Regions from separate parts of the Endozoicomonas sp. Mp262 genome, predicted to be linked through region 2. Evidence: riboswitches for the same ligand, from Rfam matches in the RefSeq annotation. Region 2 holds a riboswitch; the other holds the start of a gene.
What was found. Region 2 has a riboswitch for FMN ahead of MJ595_RS04650 (3,4-dihydroxy-2-butanone-4-phosphate synthase). Riboswitches for the same ligand answer to the same signal wherever they lie in the genome.

Region 1 (4,402 bases), 430 kb from region 2:
CCCCTTGAACATATCATTAGAAACGCCATAAACCACGGCATTGAAAATAGCATTGATGACCGAATAAAGGCTGGCAAGCCAGAGGCCGGTCAAATCACCCTGAAATTTTTCAATACCAGTACTCACTCTATTCTGGAAGTCAGTGATGATGGCCAGGGTATTGATCTTAATGCCGTCAGGGAAAAGGCCATAGAAAAAGGCATCATAGCCAAAGATGCCCAACTTGCTCACTCTGAACTGCTCCGCCTGATTCTGGCACCCGGCCTCTCCACTGCCAATAAAATCACCCAGATGTCTGGCCGGGGCGTCGGCCTGGATGTTGTCAGTAGCGAAATCAGTGAACTCGGCGGAAATATTAAAATAACCAGCCAACCGGGGCAGGGCACAGGGTTCAGTATACACCTGCCCATTCGCTCACCTATTGGCAGGGCATTATTGGTTCAGCAAAGTGACCGCCTTTACGCAATTCCCATGCAGTCCATTGATGGGCTGGCGATGGTTAGTCCTACGGAACTCCTGGCCTGCTATAAGGAAGAAAAAGGACTCGAATATGCTGGTATAAAACACCGGCTTATTTCATTCAACAGACTCCTTGGCAACAGAACTACCCGGGTTAAGACAGAACATGGCCCAGTTATTATTTTACAGCGGGGCGGTGAAAATTTTGCCCTCCATATTGATGCTATTTATGGAGGCAGGGAAATTATAACCCAACCCCTTGGCCCGCAGTTTGAGGAATTGTCCGGTGTTAATGGTGCAACCATTTTGGCAGATGGTTCTGTGGTTATAGTTATTGAACCCTTGGCCCTGATCAAAAAACACTATTCCCCACTGGCAAAAACAGATGCCGGTGAACTGGTGTCAGAAGATACCAATAAGACCAACACCTCAACCATTCTGATTGTGGATGATTCCATTACCATGCGTAAAGTGACATCCCGCCTTCTTGCCCGTAATGGTTATGAAGTGAGTTCTGCAAAAGATGGCACTGATGCCTTGCGTATAATCTCCGAAAAAAAACCGGACCTTGTTCTGCTGGATATCGAAATGCCAAAAATGGATGGCTTTGAAGTGGCCAGTGCTATTCGTAATGATCCCTCCTGCAAGACGTTGCCCATCATCATGGTGACCTCACGTACCGGGGAAAAGCATAAAGACCGGGCATTCAGCCTGGGTGTTAACGATTATGTGGGCAAGCCTTTCCAGGAAAACATCCTGCTTGAAACCGTTAAAAAACATCTAAGCAAGGCCGGGAGTTAATATGGACACCCCAACCACCAGCAGCCAGGAAATAAAATCCCTGCTGCTGCCACTGCAACAACACCCTTTACTCCTGCCCATGGCTTGTCTGGCAGAAGTGATTGACTATATCCAGCCTGAGAGTATTCAGGAGGACAACCATTGGTATTTGGGAGATATTGACTGGCGAGGCGTCACCGTTCCTTTAATGGCCTTTGAGCGTATTAATGAACAGCAATTTACCAGTCACTCAATCACCACGCGGATTGCCATACTGAAGAAAACCCTGACCAAGACCCCGTACAGTTTTTATGGTTTGATCATCCAGGGTGTCCCACAACCTTTAACGCTTGGTAAGCAGGATATATTGCCATCCAATGAAGTCACCGGGCCCGCTGAAAGAAGACAGGCCATCATTAACGGGTTACCCGCAATTATCCCAAATCTGGCCAGTGTGGAACATAAGTTGGCAGGCATAGGGAACATAAGTTGGCAGGCATAGGGAACAGCTAGAAGTCTGTGTATGGGGAATATAAAAATAATGCCCCAATCATGTGTTTTGGTATAGGATTGACCGTCGCTAATGACTATTCTCAGGGCAGGGTGAAAATCCCGACCGGCGGTAGTTCTCTTCAGGAGAAAAGCCCGCAAGCGCCTGCAAATCCAAGAAGCAGGGTCAGCAGATCTGGTGAAAATGCCACTGGCAGCCATTCCAGAGCCGACGGTTAGAGTCCGGATAGAAGAGGATAAAGGAATCCATAAACAAATGACCCCCACCAATCACCATAACCCCATTCTTGGCGCAGCCTGGATGCTATCTGCCGGAGCTGCCTTTGCAGGCGTTAATAGCCTGGGGCAGTATTTAAGCTTCAAGATGGGTATGCCATCATCCAATGTTGCCTTTTTCCAATACCTTATCGCCGTAGCTATCCTGTTACCCTGGATGAAACAGCAGGGTCTGGGTCACCTGTTAACAACGCGCCAACCCTTACTACACCTTCTGCGGGTTGGTTTTGCAGTCCTGGGGGTTCAATTCTGGCTATGGGCGCTTTCCTGGCCTGTACCTATCTGGCAGGGTATTGCCCTGTTAATGTTGTCCCCCCTTATCGCCACCGTTGGTTCAGGACTGCTGCTGGGAGAAACCGTCGGTATCGCCCGGTGGATAGCAACGTTAGCGGGTTTTCTGGGCGCCATGATTATCCTGGAACCCTGGGCCGAAGGTTTTAATCTGGCTTCGCTACTGCCAGTCATCGCTGCTTTTTTCTGGGCGGGTTACTCCCTGTTGGTAAAGTATCAGTCCCGCACAGAGCATTCTTCTACGATAGTCCTTTACCTGTTAGTGCTTATAGCGCCCTTTAATGCGGTGCTGGCAGCACCGGTTTTCAGCTGGCCCGCAGGGCAGGAATGGGTATTTCTGATAGCAGCCGGACTGTTAACCGGCATTGCCCAGCTGGCTATAGCCAAGGCCTATGAAGTAGCGGATGCTTCCTATATACAGCCTTTTGACCATGCCAAATTACCGATGAATGTGCTCGCAGGCTGGCTGGTGTTTGGCTGGGTGCCTCCCGGCCGTTTATGGCTGGGGGCTGCCATTATTGTCGGAGCATCGCTATTTATAGCACACCGGGAGAGCCGGTTTGCCAAGAGGCCGGAACGTATTGCTGATGCTTAGAAGCCTCGCCCGATAGGGCGGCAGTCACGACAAATCCCCCCACAGATAATGCATCAGCGCTGCTGCAGCAACAGGTGCCGTTTCTGTCCTCAACACCCTGGGTCCCATGGCCAATGCCTTAAAACCATGGGACTCAGCCATACCAATTTCATCGGCAGTCAAGCCCCCTTCCGGGCCAATTAACAGGGAAACAGAGTCTGGTTTGCTATAGCCCTCCAGCTTTTTATCGGTCCGATGATGAAGTACAAAGTTAAGGTCAGTGGTACGACTATCAAGCCACTGCGCTACGGTGACAGGAGGATGGATAACAGGAACCCGGTTTCTGCCACACTGCTCACAGGCACTGATAGCCACCTGTTGCCAATGCTTAATCCGCTTTTCCTGGCGTTCAGCATTTAACCGGACTTCACAACGCTCACTCAAAATTGGCGTAATATCGGTGATTCCCATCTCGGTGGCTTTCTGAATGGCATAATCCATTCTTTCACCACGACTCAGGGACTGACCAAGCTCAATGCGTAAAGGTGACTCAGAGTCAGAATCCCGTCGGCTTTCCAGCAGCACCGATACCTGCTTTTTAGAAACTGAAGCGACCTGGCCCTGAAATGACCCACCTTCGCCATTAAAAAGAATCAAAGGCTCACCGGCCTTCATTCGCAGGACACGACCCACATGATTTGCAGCAGTGTCTATCAGCTCGACAGTTGTCCCTGCAACTAATGGTTGAGGGGTATATATTCTGGGATTTCTCATAGGTACGGCAATAACCCGTGATGAAATAGCGGTTAAATAACCTATTGTACTGACACCTAACCCAAGAACATACCCAGTCTATACTAATTTATAAGGTGGCGTTTTCTATTTATTCTGACAGGGAGATCAAAACATGGAACCCACTTCCCCCCCACCTCCAGTTCCTCCAAAAAGCCCTGAGCTATTAGCCGACCTCAAGGCAGAACAAGAACTTAGCCATAATAAAGGCGAAACCAGAGTCGCTAAAAAGCCTTGGCTCAGTCGAAAAGTAGAAGCACTTAAATCGGGTATCATTACTTTAAGACAAAGGAAAGCATCTTCACCGGAATCAAAAGCCACATCACTTCCTCCGACAACAAAATTAATAGAAAGAAAAACCAGGCCTTTCAATATTTCTCACGACATAGTATTCAATAGATTAGGAGAAGGGAACTTTGGACGTGTCGATCAAGTACTAAAAGGAAACGAGACCCATGGAAAATTATGGGTTGCCAAAACCGATAAAGAAACACATGAACAAGTTATTGATAATGAAGAAATCATGAGGCACTTGGGCAAACACCCTAATATTGTGCGTGTTGATTTTGATAAAAAACTAATGAGGGATGAAGGACATCCTCTATCCACACTTATTGATATGACAGTAAATCCACCCTCCGAAAAAAAAAGAACTCCTGCAAAAATAAATTCTGACCAGAAATTGCCTGCTTCACTCATCCGCAATATAGGCAAGCAACT
Region 2 (4,402 bases):
TATCCTGTTTTCAAACTGGTTTTGGTTTATTTCACCGCTTTATTTCATATTGAACCAGATCATCAATTGATACTATTGGCAGCCTATGTTCACAAGCAAACTCAATCAGTGCAGGTAGGCGCATCATACTCCCATCTTTATGAGTCAGTTCACACAGCAATCCGTTAGCAGGCAAGTCAGCAAGAGTCATAAGTTCAATGGTACCCTCTGTATGCCCTCGCCGCTGAAGAAGACCTCCCTTATGAGCTATCAAAGGAAACACATGTCCTGGTCGAGCCAGGTCTTCAGGTTTACTGCTTATAGCAATTGCTGTTTTTACTGTGGTAACCCTGTCAGCCGCAGAAACGCCTGTGGTAACGCCTCTTTTTGCTTCAATAGAAACACCTGAATCCGTGATTTCTTGATTTGCCCGGCAGTTTTGAAAATGTGCTGATTAATTTTTTCCTTTGAAAATAACTCGGGTTATTGATTGAAGTGTTTTTATGTCGTTTTTAAGCATAAATGCTGATCAAAATATCATCAAACTTGAAGACAGGTTGAAAGAAGCCCTACCGTTATCAATACAGTACTTTCTCATTTATGGCATTTTTTTCTATCTCGCTATTCAATCAACAAAGTGCATGCTGGCTTATTAATTGATGGAAAGACCTGAAACCAGGACAGTAACGACCAAAGCGTAGCCGGTATTGATGTCCTTTTTTCAGAAGACGGGCAGCCAGGTAGATGAGTTCCTGTATCACGGTTTTTAACCGGCGTCGTTTGGCTTTATGACGTACCGGCGCATCTGGCCCGAGCAAGCAACTCTGCCCCATGTAGCGCAGAATGTTATAGACCAGTGCACCCAAACACATCACCAGGTCGTTGGTGTCAAACTTGCCTGAAGGCAGGCGCTCTAAATCCATATCAGTCTTCAACTCACTGTGAAACTGCTCGCTGGTCGCATGATCCTCATAAAGATTAATGATCTGATCATCGCTGTAGTCAGCTTCGCTGAGTGTTGTCCACCATCCTTCCAGCTCATAATCGGGTGTCAGAAATCTCTGCCCTACAGTATCAGTGGTACGCTTGATAATGCGAATAATCAGACGCTGGTTACCATAGTTGGTTTCATAGACGGTTGAGAGTGTCGCATAACTCTTTCCTGGACGCGACTCCTCCCATTTGACTTGCTTTTCTTCAAAAATGGGGAGCCAGTGTTCCTTGGTGTGATACTTTCTTGGGTTGAGCTTGATAATGTGATTCACACCTTTGAACCCGGCGATTTCCCGGCGCGATTCCTCAGCATCGTGGCCACTATCAAGGCGAACCAGAATAGGCGCTCGGGTCAAACGTCGGCTGCGGTGCAGCACTGCTTGTAAAAAGCCAATAAAATCATTCTGGGAGTGCTGAGAGCCTGGGCGTAATTCACATCCCAGGCACCAGCCTTCGCAGCCAAAGTAAGCGGCAATAGGGGCATAACCAAAGAATTTTTTATACGTGTACTCGACCCCCTCCTTTTTGGTATTGCTGTTATCCATAGGGAATACGTCGATATCCAGTGGTATGTGCTGCTTCTTATCGAGTTTTTTCGGAAGGGGTGTGACGGGCACCTGAAGATTAACCAGGACATCGGTAAGGCTGTCCTCGATGAAAGGAATCAGTTGGGCGGCATCTTCATTGAAACGCTGTCTTAAGCGGCTGGCTGAAGGCATTTGTTTAATGCCCATTGCCAACCGGAACCAGTCGTTATCCCGGTTATTATCAACATTATCAAAATCACTTTTACCCTGAGCCAGTTGGCCGCAGTAAGCTCTGATCAGGTCGATATGAGTGATACGGTGCCTTTTTTTTATTTTGCGCAGGGATTTGCTTAACGCTGTCTTTTTGTTGAGTGCATGACCAACGAAATAAAGCCCTGCGACCGGTGTATAAAATTCCGTCTGTGATTGTTCAATTTTCAGTTTCACAAAAATGCACCCAGGTGGTGAAAATTAGAGTGGGTGCATTTTAACTTGGAACTTACGTTTTGTGGTTGATCCAGAGGAGTTGGGCTACAGTGAACTCACGGATTCAGGGAAACAGTAAAGGCCGTTTTATTTTTACTAGAATTCACATCAACCATGGGAGGTAGCTTCAACTGGGATGCTTTTTCATCAGTTAAGCAAAGACACACAATACCGCTGCATTCCCGAATTAACATCGCCATTTGCTCAATTGTTATTGACGAAGCAGAGAAAATAAGATCCCCTTCATTTTCCCGGTCTTCATCATCAACTAAAATAACGCCTCCCCCACTTCTTAAGTGAGCAATTGCCTTTTCTACTCTGTTTGAATAACTGCCAAATTGGTTGAGTAAAGATTGATTCATGGATATACCTTTCATGATAAAAAATAACCAGAATCAGGGCATGAAAATAACAGCAGCGCAAAGCCGCTATCATAATGAAAACAGCATTAAAACAGATTAAATTCTGTTCATTTCTCTTTCATCCGGACTATAACCGTCGGCTCTGGAGTCACACCAGATCTGCTGACCTAAACAAGCATACCGTTTAGCGCTCGTGGGCTTTTCGTAATTCAACGAATTTACCACCGGTGGGGAATTTCACCCCGCCCTGAGAAGCATTATCAAATAACATAATCATTTTAAAAAATAATTATATTGATACACAACAAAAGTTTATTAATGTCTAATCAGTATAAGAAGAAGCCTCATATATTGTCCCTCCCACACCATAGCCATAAGAACAAAGCTAAAAAGATAAGCGGGAAAAACAGTGGAGTTTATAGCAGTCTTTTATCTACTGTTTTATCTACTTTTTCAATGATATTAATACCAATCCTCCCTAAAAAATAATAAATTTGTGGGTAAATACAGGAAAAATCCTTTTAGTCATTCTCTCTTGCCATAGGTCAACCCATAAATACTTACTAAAAGTAACATGGCTGCGTATTACTCGAAAAAAAGTGAAGAATCTTATGAAATATGAATCTGTTGGCGTGCTGAAACAGCCTCGCCCTTTTTACATGATTTTTTTTGTAGAGTTATGGGAGCGTTTTGGCTATTACGCACTTCAGGGTGTATTAGCGGTTTACTTTGTAAAGCAGCTTGGGTTTTCTGAAGCAGACAGCTTTGTCACCTTTGGTGCCTTTGCAGCTTTAGTTTATGGTTTGATTTCTATTGGCGGCAAAATTGGCGATAAAGTACTCGGTACTAAACGTACCATTATCCTGGGGGCACTGGTGCTTGCCTTGGGTTACTTACTGATGGGCGCTTCAATTTTGTACCCGGATCTGGTATTTCTGTCTCTTGGTTTTGTTGCAGTGGGCAACGGACTGTTTAAGGCAAACCCTTCCAGCCTGTTAGCAAAGTGCTACGACGAGAATGATTCACGCATGGATGGCGGTTTTACCCTGTATTACATGTCCATTAACATCGGCTCATTTATCTCTTTATCCCTGGCACCGGTCATCTCGGAAAAATTTGGTTATACAACGACGTATATTATATGTGCGATTGGCTTGGCAGCCTGTCTGTATAGTTACTATCACTTTCGCGCCAGTGTCCAGAACATTGGCTCACCGGCCGATGATCAACCACTAAACAAACGCCATTTATTTTATGTGTTACTTGGAACAGTCATCGGCGCATTTATCTGTGCCTGGTTATTGCGTCACGTCTTTATAACAAACCTGGCAATCGCCCTGATTTCTCTAGTAGTTGTTTGCGTGTTCTTTAAAGAGACCTTTCAGCTTAAGGGCGTAGAACGAAATAAAATGATTGTTGCGTTTATTTTAATGATCGAAGCCATTGTCTTTTTCTGTCTATACGCCCAGATGCCAACCTCTCTTAATTTCTTCGCCATTAATAATGTTGATACTCACCTGCTGGGTTTCAATATGAACCCGGTGAGCTTCCAGGCTTTTAATCCTTTCTGGATTGTTCTGTGCAGCCCGTTACTGGCAGCATTATACAACAAAGTGGGCGATAACCTGACCATGCCCGCTAAATTTACCATTGGCATGTTTCTGTGTGCTGCAGGCTTCTGGTGTGCCTATCTGCCCGCCTTTTTCCATACATCAGCCGGAATGGTCAGTGCCTGGTGGCTGGTCTTTGTCTACATGTTTCAGTCCATTGGTGAGTTAATGATTTCTGGTCTTGGTCTGGCAATGGTTGCCGCACTGGTGCCACAAAGACTCATGGGCTTTATTATGGGCGCATGGTTTTTAACACAAGCTGCATCTTTTGTTATTGGTGGTTGGATTGCGACATTCACTGCCGTACCAGAAGGTGTCACTGACCCCTTAAAAACACTGCCACTTTACACCGGTACGTTTGGAAAGATTGGTATTGCCACCACCATCGTTGCAGTGTTGATGTTAATAACTAAGTAGGTCATAGTTTGGTTTCAAATAAACTGGA

Region 1: it holds a riboswitch for FMN, as region 2 does, so the genes downstream of both, MJ595_RS06490 (DMT family transporter) here and MJ595_RS04650 (3,4-dihydroxy-2-butanone-4-phosphate synthase) in region 2, are expected to answer to the same signal.

The regions. Positions count from the first base shown of each region.
Region 1 covers NZ_CP092489.1:1,491,336-1,495,737, forward strand. The annotation lists gene MJ595_RS06480 (response regulator) at 1-1,260, shown strand, start outside; gene MJ595_RS06485 (chemotaxis protein CheW) at 1,262-1,741, shown strand; FMN riboswitch at 1,825-1,991, shown strand; gene MJ595_RS06490 (DMT family transporter) at 2,006-2,911, shown strand; gene MJ595_RS06495 (16S rRNA (uracil(1498)-N(3))-methyltransferase) at 2,936-3,664, opposite strand; gene MJ595_RS06500 (protein kinase) at 3,798-4,402, shown strand, end outside.
Region 2 covers NZ_CP092489.1:1,064,007-1,068,408, forward strand. The annotation lists gene MJ595_RS04640 (3,4-dihydroxy-2-butanone-4-phosphate synthase) at 32-397, opposite strand; gene MJ595_RS04645 (IS1380 family transposase) at 609-1,946, opposite strand; gene MJ595_RS04650 (3,4-dihydroxy-2-butanone-4-phosphate synthase) at 2,042-2,347, opposite strand; FMN riboswitch at 2,454-2,606, opposite strand; gene MJ595_RS04655 (oligopeptide:H+ symporter) at 2,959-4,374, shown strand.